Regions from separate parts of the Novosphingobium sp. fls2-241-R2A-195 genome, predicted to be linked through region 2. Evidence: predicted binding sites of a transcription regulator. Region 2 holds the regulator's gene; each other region holds the start of a gene.

Region 1 (4,281 bases), on a different contig from region 2:
GAACCCGGTTAATGCGGGCACGCCGAAGCAGCGGAGTGTATCGTCGAACAGCCGGTTCATCTCGCGGTGGAGCGAGAGCAAAGAGTGGGTATTAGTGTCGCGGTCGCGCTCGGCGCTGACCGGGACGGGAAGCCGGTTTTCCTGCCGGCTCCAGGGAATGAGATCACGAAAAGCCATGATGGTCATCTCCTTTTCTGGCTGGAAGGGTGAAGGCCTGCCGGCCCGGCGGGGGGCGGTGCCGGCAAACCTTTTAATCATGGATCAGGCCGCTTCGCGGGCCTCATCCCTTGGCGCTTCGATCTGATCCTGGGCAGCCTTGCCGCCGCTGATCTCGATTCTGCGCGGCTTCATTGCCTCGGGCACGACTCGCTTGAGCGCGATGCTCAGTAGGCCGTTCTCGAAACGGGCGTCCCCGGCTTCCACGAAGTCGGCGAGCTGAAAGCGCCGCTCGAACGCGCGTGTGGCAATGCCGCGATGCAGATATTCGCCCTGCCCGTTGTCGTCGGCTCGCTTGCCGGTGACGGTGAGCAGGTTCTGTTGGGCCACCACCTCGATATCCTCAGGGTGGAAGCCAGCCACCGCCAGCGTTACGCGGTAGCTGTCATCGCTTTCTCTCAGAATGTCGAAGGGCGGATAGCCGTCATCTTCGCGGGTGCCGGCTTCGAGCAGATTGAACAGCCGATCGAAGCCCACGGTTGAGCGCCGATAAGGTGCAAAGTCAAAAGCAGTGGTTCTCATTTCCAAATCCTCCTATTGAGCAATTCGGGCATGAGACGTGCCGGAGAGAGCCGGCACTCTCAATGTCCACCAGACCCGGTTTTCAGCGTCCGGCGAGAAAAAGTTAAGAAGAGAGGATGGGGTTTCAAGAGATTTTTTTGGGCAGGTCCGGCTCCTCCCCCCGTCTGCCGTGCGGCGATCCAGCGCTCGCTTCGGTCCATTGAAATCCTCACCTCCAGATCAAGAAATCTCGTGCTTACTGGGCCCTCCTGACGGTTGGTGCCTTTCTGTCTTAGCCCTGATCGCCCCCCAGGATTGCGCCATTGGGAAAGGTCTCAATCAAGGCCTCGGCTTCGCAGGCATTTTGAACTTGCGCGCTGGTCAGCCTCAGGCTGTCAGCGCATCCTTCAGTATCGACAAGAGCGGAGAGTTTACTGGCAGGGATCGGACGATCACGAGAGGTCCGCTTCGGCACCAACGCACAAGCGCCAAGAAGGATGGCTAATCGACCACGACACGAACAGGCTGACAGGCGTCGATGGCATCCGCCTATATTTATAATGTCCTTGACGCCCACTGCTGCGCCTCACATGTGGCCAGCCAACACGTTTTTTGAAATGGCCACTGGCAAGTTCGCTAACGAGGGAACGTGAGGCATTCGACGATGTATGATCCCAAATTCGACGCCGGTTTGTGGCTTTCCTCGGTGGTGGACAATTCCGGCGACGCCATCCTCAGCAAAACGCTCGACGGCGTCATCACCAGCTGGAATGCGGGAGCCGAAAAGCTGTTCGGATTCACCGCCGCAGAGGCGATCGGCCAGCCCATTACGCTCATCATCCCCGAGGACCGGCTCCAGGAGGAAGCCGACATCATTGGCAAACTGCGGGCAGGCGAACGCATTGATCGCCTCGAAACGGTGCGCCGGCGCAGTGATGGTGAACTTGTCTATATTGAGGTTACCATCTCGCCGGTGCGCAACGCCGCGGGCGAGATCATTGGCGCGTCGAAGATCGCGCGTGATATCGGCGAGCGCCTTCGTCATGCTGAGAATCAACGAATCCTTGTTTGCGAGATGCATCACCGCATCAAGAACCTGCTTTCGATCGTGCAAGGGTTGGTCGGAGTTGGCCGCCGAAGGGCCGACGATGTCGATCACTTTGCTGACGACCTGAGCAGTCGGATCACCGCACTAGGCGCTGCGCAGCAACTTTTACTCGGCCTTCCTGGCGAGGAGCGACCCAGTGCGGCGCTAAGCGAGGTCATCGGCGCGGTACTGGAGCCCTATCGAAACGGGGCTCAGATCACCGTCGCGCAGTGCGACGCCCCCGTCGGCGCTAACGCCTCGACGTCACTGGCGCTGCTTCTGCACGAACTCGCCACCAACGCCGTCAAATATGGCGCTCTTTCCCATTCCGACGGCCAACTCACGGTCGATATCACCGTGGCGAATGCAACCATCACTATCGCCTGGCGCGAATACGGTGGCAGTGATGACAATGGCGATCAGGGCTTCGGAACAGAGCTGATGTGCGCGGCTCTGCGTGGACTCGGCGGGACGATCGAAAAAGCGTGGCATGGCGGCGAGCGGGTCGTGACCATATGCCTCGCCCGCGACCAGCTCGCTCACTGACCAACGAATTGTTTACGGTCAGTCGAGACCGAGGTTCGCCTTGATCATGTCGATGCGTTTTGACGCTTCGGCCTTGCTGAGGTCGGCAGGCGGCGGCGCTTGGCCTGCTTCCTCGCACAGCGTGGTCAAATAGGAGCCTTGCGCCCCCGTCATCGGATCGTCGCCGGACACCCAGTCTTCGGGATTCTTTTCGGTGTTCGAGCCGGGATGCTCGTCGAGCTTGGGATTGTGCAGCTGTTCGGTCATGGCAATATCATGTTCCCATATTGTTCTTTTTAAGAACGGCGTCATGAACCGCCGGTTCCCGTGGCGGCATCTGCGGCGAAGTGAGGGCGCAAATTTGCCAGTTGTTCGTTCTCGCAAAATTCGGGGATTAGTGTTCAGGAGAGTAGCAATGCCGCAGGGCGACAAGTCGAGCTACACGGGCAAGCAGAAGCGCAAGGCCGAACATATCGAGGAAGGCTATGAGGAACGCGGTGTCGGCAAGAAGGAAGCCGAACGCCGTGCGTGGGCGACGGTGAACAAGGAATCAGGTGGCGGAAACAAGTCCGGATCGGGGCGAGGCAAGCCCGAGAACCACAGCGCGTCACGCAAGGGCGGTCGCAAAAGCGGATCGTCCCAGGGCCATGAGAAACGGTCAGCCGCCGCAAAGAAAGGCTGGGAAACGCGCCGCAAGCAATCGCGTGGTTAGACTTTCGCGATCGCCTTAATCGTCAGCCTTCAGACCGGCATACCAGTCGGCATAGGGACCGGTGTGCGCCATCTGGCGGTTGAGATCGGGGGCGCCGTCGCTCCACCAAACCGGGCCGCGCTCGCCTAGCGCGCGTTTCACCTGATCGACAGCGCCGTGGGCCGCATCCTCGGCCGCCATATCCCCATCCCTTCTGGCCTTCGCGACCGCGCGCCGGGCTGCCATCAGTTGCCGAACCATCTGCTCGCGCTCGTTGGGGTCGAGTGATGGATCGGAGGTGCGCCAAAGCCGTCCGCGCACGACGAAATAGCGTCCGTCAGGCGTGACGGGATGATGCCCGGCCTTGGCAGGCGATGATCGTTCGTTCGCCATGCTCACTTTCACGACTCCTCTCGCGAAACCCTCTCCGCGCCGAAGGCGTTCCTCAACCGGACAGGAGCGACGGTGATGACCGCGGAGTCTTTCAAACCCAACCTGAGAATGGTCATAGCGTCCAGCCTGTCGAGATTGCGCCGATCTGCGTGCTGTTGAAACTAGTTTTTTTGGGGCCACAAGGGGCCTTGGCGTTGCCGGACGCCCGTTTTCCGGGGCAGGTAGCGCTCCTTTTCGCATTCGCTTACGAGAGGGAGGACGAGAGTGTCTCAGGCCGAAGATGAAAAGTGGATGCGCAAGGCCATCGAGATTGCACGGTCCAAAGGATCCAATCCCTCTACCTCCCCCTTGGGCTGCGTGATTGTTCTGAATGGCAAGATCATTGCCGGCGAGCGCAACCAGACCGAGGAATTACCCGACGCTACCGCGCACGCAGAGATGATGGCGATCAGGCGAGGATGCGAAGACACGGGTGAAATGGAGCTGCGCGGTGCAACGCTTTACTCGACGCTTCAGCCATGCGGGATGTGTACGATGGCGTAGATCTGGTCGAAAGTAGGCCGGGTTGTCTATGGCGCAGGGCGTGACGATGTGCATGAAATGTATTTCGAAGCCCGGCATGTCGATACGCTGGCTTTCATCACGGACGCCTATCGCGATGACATCGTGATCGAAGGCGGGTGCCTGCGCACTGAATGCGCTGCCCTTTATTACCCCCCCGATGCCGATGTGCCGCTAGAGAAGCAAGGCAACCTATGACGCTGATCAATGTGAATACCGCGACCGCTGACGAGCTCGATGCAATACCCCGGCTCAAGGGCCATGGTTTTGAGATCGTGCGCTACCGTGAAGATCGCGGCGCGTTCAC
Region 2 (4,281 bases):
GCGCAAGCCTTTTGAAATCACGTCTTATCGGTGTGAACAATCGTGATCTGCGACGCTTCGCTACCGACATCGCGACCACCGAGCGACTGGCCCCGCAGGCGCCCGAAGGCACCTTGCTGGTCAGCGAAAGCGGGATAAACGTCCACGCCGACCTGGAGCGCCTGTCATCTTGCGGTGCCCGCACCTTCCTGGTGGGCGAAAGCCTGATGCGCAAAAATGATATAGAAGCGGCGACGCGCGCCCTTCTCACCGGAACGTAATGCCCATGGGGTTGCGATGAACAAGTCCCTCACGCATATCGATGCCAACGGCAACGCCCGCATGGTCGACGTTGGCGCCAAGGCCGAGACACAGCGCACTGCCATAGCTTCCGGTCGGATTTCGATGAGCGATGACGCCCTCGCCGCCGTTCGCGCTGGAAATGCGCCCAAGGGTGACGTTCTAGGTACTGCGCGGATCGCTGGCATAATGGCGGCGAAGCGCACGGCAGAACTCATTCCGATGTGTCATCCTCTCGCGCTGGATGCCGTAAATCTGGAGTTCTCGTTCGAAGACAACGCGATAAAGGTAATTGCCCGAGCATCCTTGACGGGAAAAACCGGCGTTGAAATCGAAGCAATAACAGCGACTTCCATCGCACTTGTGACAATCTACGACATGGCCAAGGCGCTCGACAAGAGCATGGTCATCAGTGACATTCGCCTTGTAGAAAAGATCGGCGGCAAGTCGGGCCACTGGAAACTGGATGGGTGGGCCGAATGAACAAATCGGCGCCGCTCTCGCTCGAGGAGGCACAGGCTCGATTGCTGGCGTTGGCCACACCCCTTCCGATAGAGCGAGTCGATATCGAAGGCGCATACAACCGGTATCTCGCAGAACCGCTATATGCCCGACGCACGCAGCCACCGGCCAACCTATCTGCGATGGATGGCTATGCAGTGACGGCCGGGGACTTGCAGGGCCCCTGGCGAGTGATCGGAGAAAGCGCCGCCGGGCATCCCCACGTCGGCCCCCTCTCCACGGGCGAAGCCGTACGCATTTCAACGGGAGCAATATTGCCGGTCGATGCGGCGGCAGTCATTCTCCAGGAAGACCTTGCTAGAGATGCCGAAATCCTGACGTTGTCGGGTGAAGCACCCGATCCCGCGCACAAGCATATCAGACATCGCGGAATGGATTTCGTCACGGGGACGGAAATCATGCTGCCGGGCGCGCGCATCACTCCGGCGCAAATGGCGTTGGCAATCGCTTCGGGCCATACGCACCTGCCTGTCCATCGCACACCGCGGCTGGCCGTGATCGACAGCGGCGATGAACTCGCTGAAAACCCGGAATGCTGCGCCCCCCATCAGATTCCCGCAAGCAACGGCGTCATGCTGGCGGCTATGGCTTCAGCGATGGATGTCCATGCGAGGCGGATCGGGCCTGTACGTGATGATATCGACACGATCACGCGCGCTTTCGAGGCATCCGACGATGTCGATCTCATCGTGACCAGCGGCGGCGCTTCTGTCGGCGATCACGACCTCATCCGCCCGGCCCTCGAACGCTGGGGCGCGAGCATCGATTTCTGGCGCGTGGCGATCAAGCCCGGCAAACCCATCCTCGTCGCCACGCGCGAACTGACGGGACGGCGACAGATCATACTGGGACTACCCGGAAATCCGGTCTCCAGCTACGTTACGGCCTACCATTTTCTGCTTCCTCTCCTGCGAGCGATGCAGGGTGCCGCGAGGCCATTGCCGATGCGCCTGGCCGCCAGACTAAGTATGCCGCTGCGCGCCAACGGTCGCCGCCGTGAGTTTCTTCGCGGTTGGTGGGATGGCGAAAGCGTGACCGTCAATGCATTGCAGGACAGCGGCGCCCTGTCCTCTCTGGCCGCAAGCAATGTGCTGGTAGATCGCGCGGCAATGGCCGCGCCGGCGGCTGCAGGAGACGAAGTTCGGATTTTCCTGCTCCAGAATGACGGCATTGCTTGAATTGAGTTCAATTGGTTGCTTGATTGTTCCCCCATTGTTCACTACGAGAACAAGCGGGATCAGGACTTGCCTGGTTCGAAGGTCACGAAAAGGCAGCGACCATGTTGACTCGCAAGCAGCACGAATTGCTCCGGTTCATCCAGGCACGGCTTGAAGAAAGCGGCATCTCTCCTAGCTTTGAGGAGATGAAGGAAGCCCTTGATCTCAAGTCGAAGTCCGGTGTTCACCGACTGATTTCGGCGCTGGAGGAGCGAGGCTTCATTCGCCGCCTTCCCAACCGGGCGCGCGCTTTGGAAGTCTTGCGTCAACCGGACGATACGGGCAGCAAGGCGCCACGTCCATCCGCTGCCAATAGCAACCATGGGGTGCCCCCTCTTCAGGCACCTCGTCGCGCCGTAGAAGCGGCGAATGACGTGATCGAGATTCCACTGCACGGCCGCATCGCGGCAGGCGTTCCGATCGAGGCACTGGAAGGCCAATCGACCCTGCCTGTCCCGGCTGCACTGCTCGGTTCGGGCGAACACTATGCGCTGGAGGTCTCCGGTGATTCCATGATCGAAGCGGGCATTCTGGATGGCGATTTCGCGCTCGTTAAGCGCACGAATGCTGCCCGGGATGGCGAGATCGTGGTGGCTCTCATCCGTGGCGAAGAAGCCACGTTGAAATACCTGCGACGTGAAGCTGGAATGGTTCGCCTGGATCCTGCAAACGCCGCTTACGAACCGCAGATATATGGCCCGGATGAAGTGGAAGTCCAGGGCAAGCTCGCTGGCCTGCTTCGTCGGTATAATTAAAACTTTTCCAGTCCGATGCACCATCGTTGTGGCAAGTAGCGCGACTTACTCCGGACGGTTTTGATCCGTGCCGGAGTTTCTTGCGATACGCATTGCGGCAATCATATTAGGTCAAATCCGGTATATTAGGCAAAATCCGGCTTCGGATTGGACTATGAAAGTCCTCACGCGCCGGAAGAACCACGCTTAGTTCGCTAGTTGGTGGTTGAAGGTCCATTCTCACGGACATGAAATGGTGAGGAATGCCACCAGCCGTGTGAGCCCTGCGTCTGAGCCACAGTATCGATGCGCCCCTTGCCCAGATAAACGGCCAATCCTCCCGTATGAGCCAAAGATCCACGATCGGCCTTGTACCAGCGCGGGCGGCAGCTACGTGGTAACCAGCGATCTGATATGACGATGTCGCTGTGCTCACATGCTGCAACAAGCGAACGTTCCGCGACGGAATCGCGTCCACGCGACATCAGCAGGTGCCAGACTTTCCCCGATCGCTCAATCGGCACCTTACAGAAGTCCGGGTTGCACCTTGCGCCTGGCCACTTATCAAGCGTGGCGGGTTCCGCTTCTATCCCCGCGAACTCCATCAGATTGTCCCGGGCATAGCCTCCTTTGCTGTCCCTGAGTAAGAACAACTGATTTCCGCCGTTTTCGACAAGGCCGACATGGCGACCGTCGCCCGATACCAATATATCTGCAGGCGGGGCCATCGCGAGCAAAAGCACACCGATCGCGGCAATGGGAAATCCCGCCCAGCGGATGCGGCCGGTCCATAGACCGAGCCAAAGCCCGCCCGACACAAAAAGCATGAATGCCCAGGCGTCGGTACCCGGAAGCAGGTTGACCGCCCCCGGTCTTGAAGCGAACCAATGTGCCAGTCCGACAAGCACATCCACCGAAACGCCCGCCAGCCACCAGAAAGGCCCTCCCAGCCCGGCGATGTCGAGGATCAATGCACTAGCCAGCAACGGCATGACGATGAAAGTCGACCACGGGATCGCGAGCACATTGGCCAGCGCTCCATATACGCCAGCGCGGTGGAAATGGTACAGGCCGATAGGCATGAGTGCCAGATCGATTACCGCGCCGGTCAAAAGCAATAGAGCGATATGGCGCATTGCTCTTGCGATCATCCCTTCGTCACGCGGCCCAAGGAAATGGCGCACCGGTTCCGATGTGCTGACTGCGATAAGCGCCAGAACCGCTCCGAAGCTCAACTGAAAACTGGGCCCCATTACTGCCTCGGGCTACAGCAGAAGAACGCAGAACGCTGCAACCGCCAGCATGCGCAAGGACAAGGGCTCACGCCCAAGGGCGAGCGCGAACAGCACCAGCAATGCCCCGATGCATGATCTGACTGTAGGGACTTCAGAACCGGACAAAAGGGTGTAAGCTACACCGGCGAGGGCTCCTGCGCCGGCCGCGATTACCGGCAACCTCACCCGAAGCGCCATCCATGAGGAAAGCGCCAGTAATCGGATGGCCACGAGGTACACTGCCCCCACCATCGC
Region 3 (4,281 bases), on a different contig from region 2:
CTGGCGCGGCTGTCACCCTCGGCGGCAACGCCGGTCAGGCTTTCCGACGCGGCGATCAGCGCCTTGAAGGTGTCGATGTCGTAGTTGTCGTGCACGCCCTGCATGACGGCGGAGATACGCTCCAGCCCCATGCCGGTGTCGATCGAGGGCTTGGGCAGGTTGCCGACGATCTCGCCCGCAGACTGCTCGAACTGCATGAACACGAGATTCCAGATCTCGATGAAGCGGTCGCCGTCCTCTTCCGGCGATCCCGGAGGGCCGCCCCAGATGTGGTCGCCATGGTCGAAGAAGATTTCCGAGCACGGACCGCACGGGCCTTCGTCGCCCATCGCCCAGAAGTTGTCTTTCGTCGGGATGCGGATGATCTTCTGCTCGGGCAGACCGGCGATCTTCTTCCACAAGTCGAACGCCTCGTCGTCCGTGTGATAGACGGTGACCAGCAGCTTCTCGACCGGCAGGCCCCACTCCTTCGTCAGCAGCGTCCACGCATGGGTGATCGCCTGCTCCTTGAAGTAATCGCCGAACGAGAAATTGCCGAGCATCTCGAAGAACGTGTGGTGCCGCGCGGTGTAGCCGACGTTGTCGAGATCGTTGTGCTTGCCGCCCGCGCGCACGCACTTCTGCGACGAAGTGGCGCGCGGCGTGGCGCGGGTTTCGAGGCCGGTGAACACGTTCTTGAACGGCACCATGCCCGCATTGACGAACATCAGCGTCGGATCGTTGTAGGGAACGAGCGGCGCGGACTGCACGGCCTCATGACCATTGCTGGCGAAGTAGTCGAGGAAGGACCGGCGGATGTCGTTCGTAGTCTGCATGATTTGCGCCGATAATGGACACCGCGCGCGGCGGCAAGCGGGAGTCTGCGGTCAGACTGGTCGGGAATTGCGATGATACGCCGGTTTTTGCACCATAGTGGCGGGCGGGTTACGGAAGAAGAGAAGACAAAGCAGGGGAGCATAGCCTCCCTGCCCCCCGTTACCTGTCGTCGCCGCGCGTGCGGCAGTCTTGGGTACGCATTGCCTTCGTGGATCACGGTGCCGCGGGCTATTTCGACATGGAAGACAGCTTCGCCGCGGAAAGCGCATGACTGTGAACGATTCTCTGCGTGAGCACTGCAAGCGCTTCAGTCGTATATTCAGAGGATGTCCAAGATCGAACAATCCCTCGCCCTGCCCTTGCGGCGCCTGACCAATCCCATCCAACTGAGCATCGGCGCCGCCGTGACAGTAGCCGGTACCATCCTGGCCTTGGCTCACATCTGATTTCTTCCATCGTCCGTCATTGCGAGCGCAGCGAAGCAATCCAGGGCAGCACTACGCCGCCCTGGATTGCTTCGCTGCGCTCGCAATGACGAGGACTTTGCCCGACAGCCCAATGCCGCTGCAAGGCACAAGGCCGACAGTCCCGGGAGCGCGAGGGTGTTAACCCTCGCATTCATACTTCAATCTCTTCCCGAAACAAAAAACCCCGACATTCCTGCCGGGGTTCCTTGTCGGATCAGGCGTCGTCCTCGGAAGGTCCGACCATCATTTCCTCCGCCAGACCGTCGGTCTTGGTGCGGATCGCCTTCTCGAGACGATCGCAGACTTCGGGGTTGGTCTTGAGGTAAGTCTTGGCGTTTTCACGCCCCTGCCCGATGCGGATCGAATCGTAGCTGAACCATGCGCCCGACTTCTCGACGAGGCCGGCCTTGACGCCGAGGTCGAGGATTTCGCCGATCTTGGAGACGCCTTCGCCGTACATGATGTCGAATTCGACCTGCTTGAACGGCGGGGCGACCTTGTTCTTGACGATCTTGACGCGGGTGGCGTTGCCGACGACTTCGTCGCGGTCCTTGATCGCGCCGGTGCGGCGGATGTCGAGGCGGACCGAGGCGTAGAACTTAAGCGCGTTGCCGCCCGTGGTCGTTTCCGGGTTGCCGTACATCACGCCGATCTTCATGCGCAGCTGGTTGATGAAGATCACCATGCAGCGCGAGCGGCTGATCGAACCGGTCAGCTTGCGCAGCGACTGGCTCATCAGGCGGGCCTGCAGACCGACGTGGCTGTCGCCCATCTCGCCTTCGATTTCGGCGCGGGGGACGAGGGCGGCGACCGAGTCGACCACCAGCACGTCGATCGCGTTCGAGCGCACCAGCGTGTCGACGATTTCCAGCGCCTGCTCACCGGTGTCGGGCTGCGAGACGATCAGTTCGTCGATGTTGACGCCCAGCTTCTTGGCATAGACCGGGTCGAGCGCGTGTTCGGCGTCGATGAAGGCCGCGGTGCCGCCGGTCTTCTGCGCTTCGGCGATGCAGTGCAGCGCGAGCGTGGTCTTGCCCGAGCTTTCCGGACCGTAGATCTCGATCACGCGGCCGCGCGGCAGGCCGCCGACGCCGAGTGCGATATCCAGGCCCAGCGAGCCGGTGGAGATCGCTTCGACCTGCATGGTCTCCTTCGAGCCCAGCTTCATCGCGGAGCCCTTGCCGAACGCCTTGTCGATCTGTGCGAGCGCGGCTTCGAGCGCCTTCTGACGGTCCATGGAGTCCTTTTCCTTGCCTTCCTGGATCAGCTTGAGCTGAGCGGCCATATTACTTACCTCCTGCTACCTAGCTGACCGGAAAGGTCAACGTCACGAAGCGACCTGTACTCGCTTCGTTCCACTAGAACAAGACAGGAACTTCGGCAGATTTCCGTTTTTTAACGCGGGAATCAGCCCTTGGCGGTCTGCGCCAGAACTTCCCCGACTTTTTCGGAGAGCTGCTGGACCGAGAACGGCTTGGGCATGAACCAGGCGTTGGGGATGCCGATCTGCTTGCGCAGCTGCTCCTCCGCATAGCCCGACATGAACAGCACCGGCAGGTCGGGCGCGAAGCGGCGAATCTCGCGCGCCATGGCCGGACCGTCGAGCGTGGGCATGACGACGTCGGAGACGACGAGGTCGAACTGGCCGCCCTCCTCCACCAGTTCGAGGCCCTCTTCGCCGTCGCGCGCGCAGGTGACCTGGTAGCCCTGCCGGGTGAGCGCGCGTTCGGCGACGATGCGCACCGGGTCTTCGTCCTCGACCAGCAGGATCGAGCCGCCGCCCGCCCACTGCGTCGGCGGCGGCGTGGGGGCGACGATCGCCTTTTCAGGCAGGCTGCCGGGGGTCGCATGGTGGACCGGGAGATAGACGGTGAAGCGCGTGCCGCCGCCTTTGCCATTTTGGCCCACGTCGGTCTCGGCGAAGATGAAGCCGCCCGACTGCTTGACGATGCCGTAGACCGTCGAGAGGCCGAGGCCGGTGCCCTTGCCCTGCTCCTTGGTGGTGAAGAACGGCTCGAAGATCTTGCCGAGGATTTCGGGCGGGATGCCGCCGCCGGTATCCTCGACGATGAGCGCGGTGTACTCGCCCGCCGGGATGATCTCGGACCGCATCGCGCGCACGTCGGTGGTGGTGATGCGGCGGGTCGCGAGCGTCAGCTTGCCCGCACCGTCGCCGCGCGATTGCATGGCGTCGCGGGCGTTGACGCACAAGTTGACGATGACCTGCTCGAGCTGCGTCGGGTCGGCGCGGACGGGGCCGAGATCGCGGTCGTGAGTGACGGCAAGCTGGATTTTCTCGCCGATCAGGCGGCGCAGCATCTGCGAGACGTCGGCGACGACGTCGGGCACCTGGATTACCTCGGGCCGCAGGGTCTGCTGGCGCGAGAAGGCGAGCAACTGGCGGGTCAGCGAGGCGGCGCGGTTGGAGTTGGCGCGGATCTGCTGGATGTCGTCATAGTCCGAATCGCCCGGCGTATGGCGCATCAGCATGAGGTCGCAGGTGCCGAGAATGGCGGTGAGCACGTTGTTGAAATCGTGCGCAACGCCGCCCGCAAGCTGGCCCACCGCCTGCATCTTGGTGGCCTGTGCGACCTGACGCTTGAGGCGCATTTCCTCAGAGGTATCGGTAAGCCCGAGCAACACGGCGGCATCGCCAAGGCCGCGCACGCCCGCGAGGCTGAGCGAGACGGGATCATCCGGCTGACTGGTCAGACGGATTGCGAGGTCTCCCGCCGCCGCCGGGCCTTGCGCGAAGCGACGGATCGCTTCGGACAGCGCGCGCTTGTCATCCTTGACGACGAGGTCGGTCGGGTAGGTCGGCGGCTCCTGCCCTTCGTGGCCGGCCGCGCGCATGAAGGCGGGGTTGGCGAAGAGGAGGCGTCCGTCGCGGTCGGCCATGGCGAGGCCGAGCGGGAGCTGACTGAGCAGCGCCTCCAGATGCGGCGCGGATCCGGTGCCGCCGCCTCCGGTGCCGATGCCTTGCGAGGCCTCGACCACG

Evidence for each region. Region 2 encodes LexA, which represses DNA repair genes until DNA is damaged. Its sites were predicted from a motif close to GTTCCNCNCTTGTTCT; they were not measured.
Region 1: the regulator LexA is predicted to act here: its motif matches at 2,608-2,623, upstream of QRN25_RS12225 (DUF3072 domain-containing protein).
Region 3: the regulator LexA is predicted to act here: its motif matches at 2,644-2,659, upstream of recA (recombinase RecA).

Annotation. Positions count from the first base shown of each region.
Region 1 is NZ_JARVRY010000014.1:52,453-56,733, forward strand. It holds gene QRN25_RS12205 (Hsp20/alpha crystallin family protein) at 1-177, opposite strand, end outside; gene QRN25_RS12210 (Hsp20 family protein) at 262-738, opposite strand; gene QRN25_RS12220 (PAS domain S-box protein) at 1,382-2,350, shown strand; gene QRN25_RS12225 (DUF3072 domain-containing protein) at 2,369-2,596, opposite strand; gene QRN25_RS12230 (plasmid stabilization protein) at 2,745-3,041, shown strand; gene QRN25_RS12235 (hypothetical protein) at 3,057-3,413, opposite strand; partial or broken gene QRN25_RS12240 (nucleoside deaminase) at 3,678-4,172, shown strand; gene QRN25_RS12245 (helix-hairpin-helix domain-containing protein) at 4,169-4,281, shown strand, end outside.
Region 2 is NZ_JARVRY010000016.1:66,729-71,009, reverse strand. It holds gene trpC (indole-3-glycerol phosphate synthase TrpC) at 1-260, shown strand, start outside; gene moaC (cyclic pyranopterin monophosphate synthase MoaC) at 277-762, shown strand; gene QRN25_RS13135 (molybdopterin molybdotransferase MoeA) at 759-1,979, shown strand; gene lexA (transcriptional repressor LexA) at 2,081-2,773, shown strand; partial or broken gene QRN25_RS13125 (ComEC/Rec2 family competence protein) at 2,968-4,281, opposite strand, start outside.
Region 3 is NZ_JARVRY010000022.1:73,076-77,356, reverse strand. It holds gene alaS (alanine--tRNA ligase) at 1-815, opposite strand, end outside; gene recA (recombinase RecA) at 1,498-2,568, opposite strand; gene QRN25_RS16490 (hybrid sensor histidine kinase/response regulator) at 2,691-4,281, opposite strand, start outside.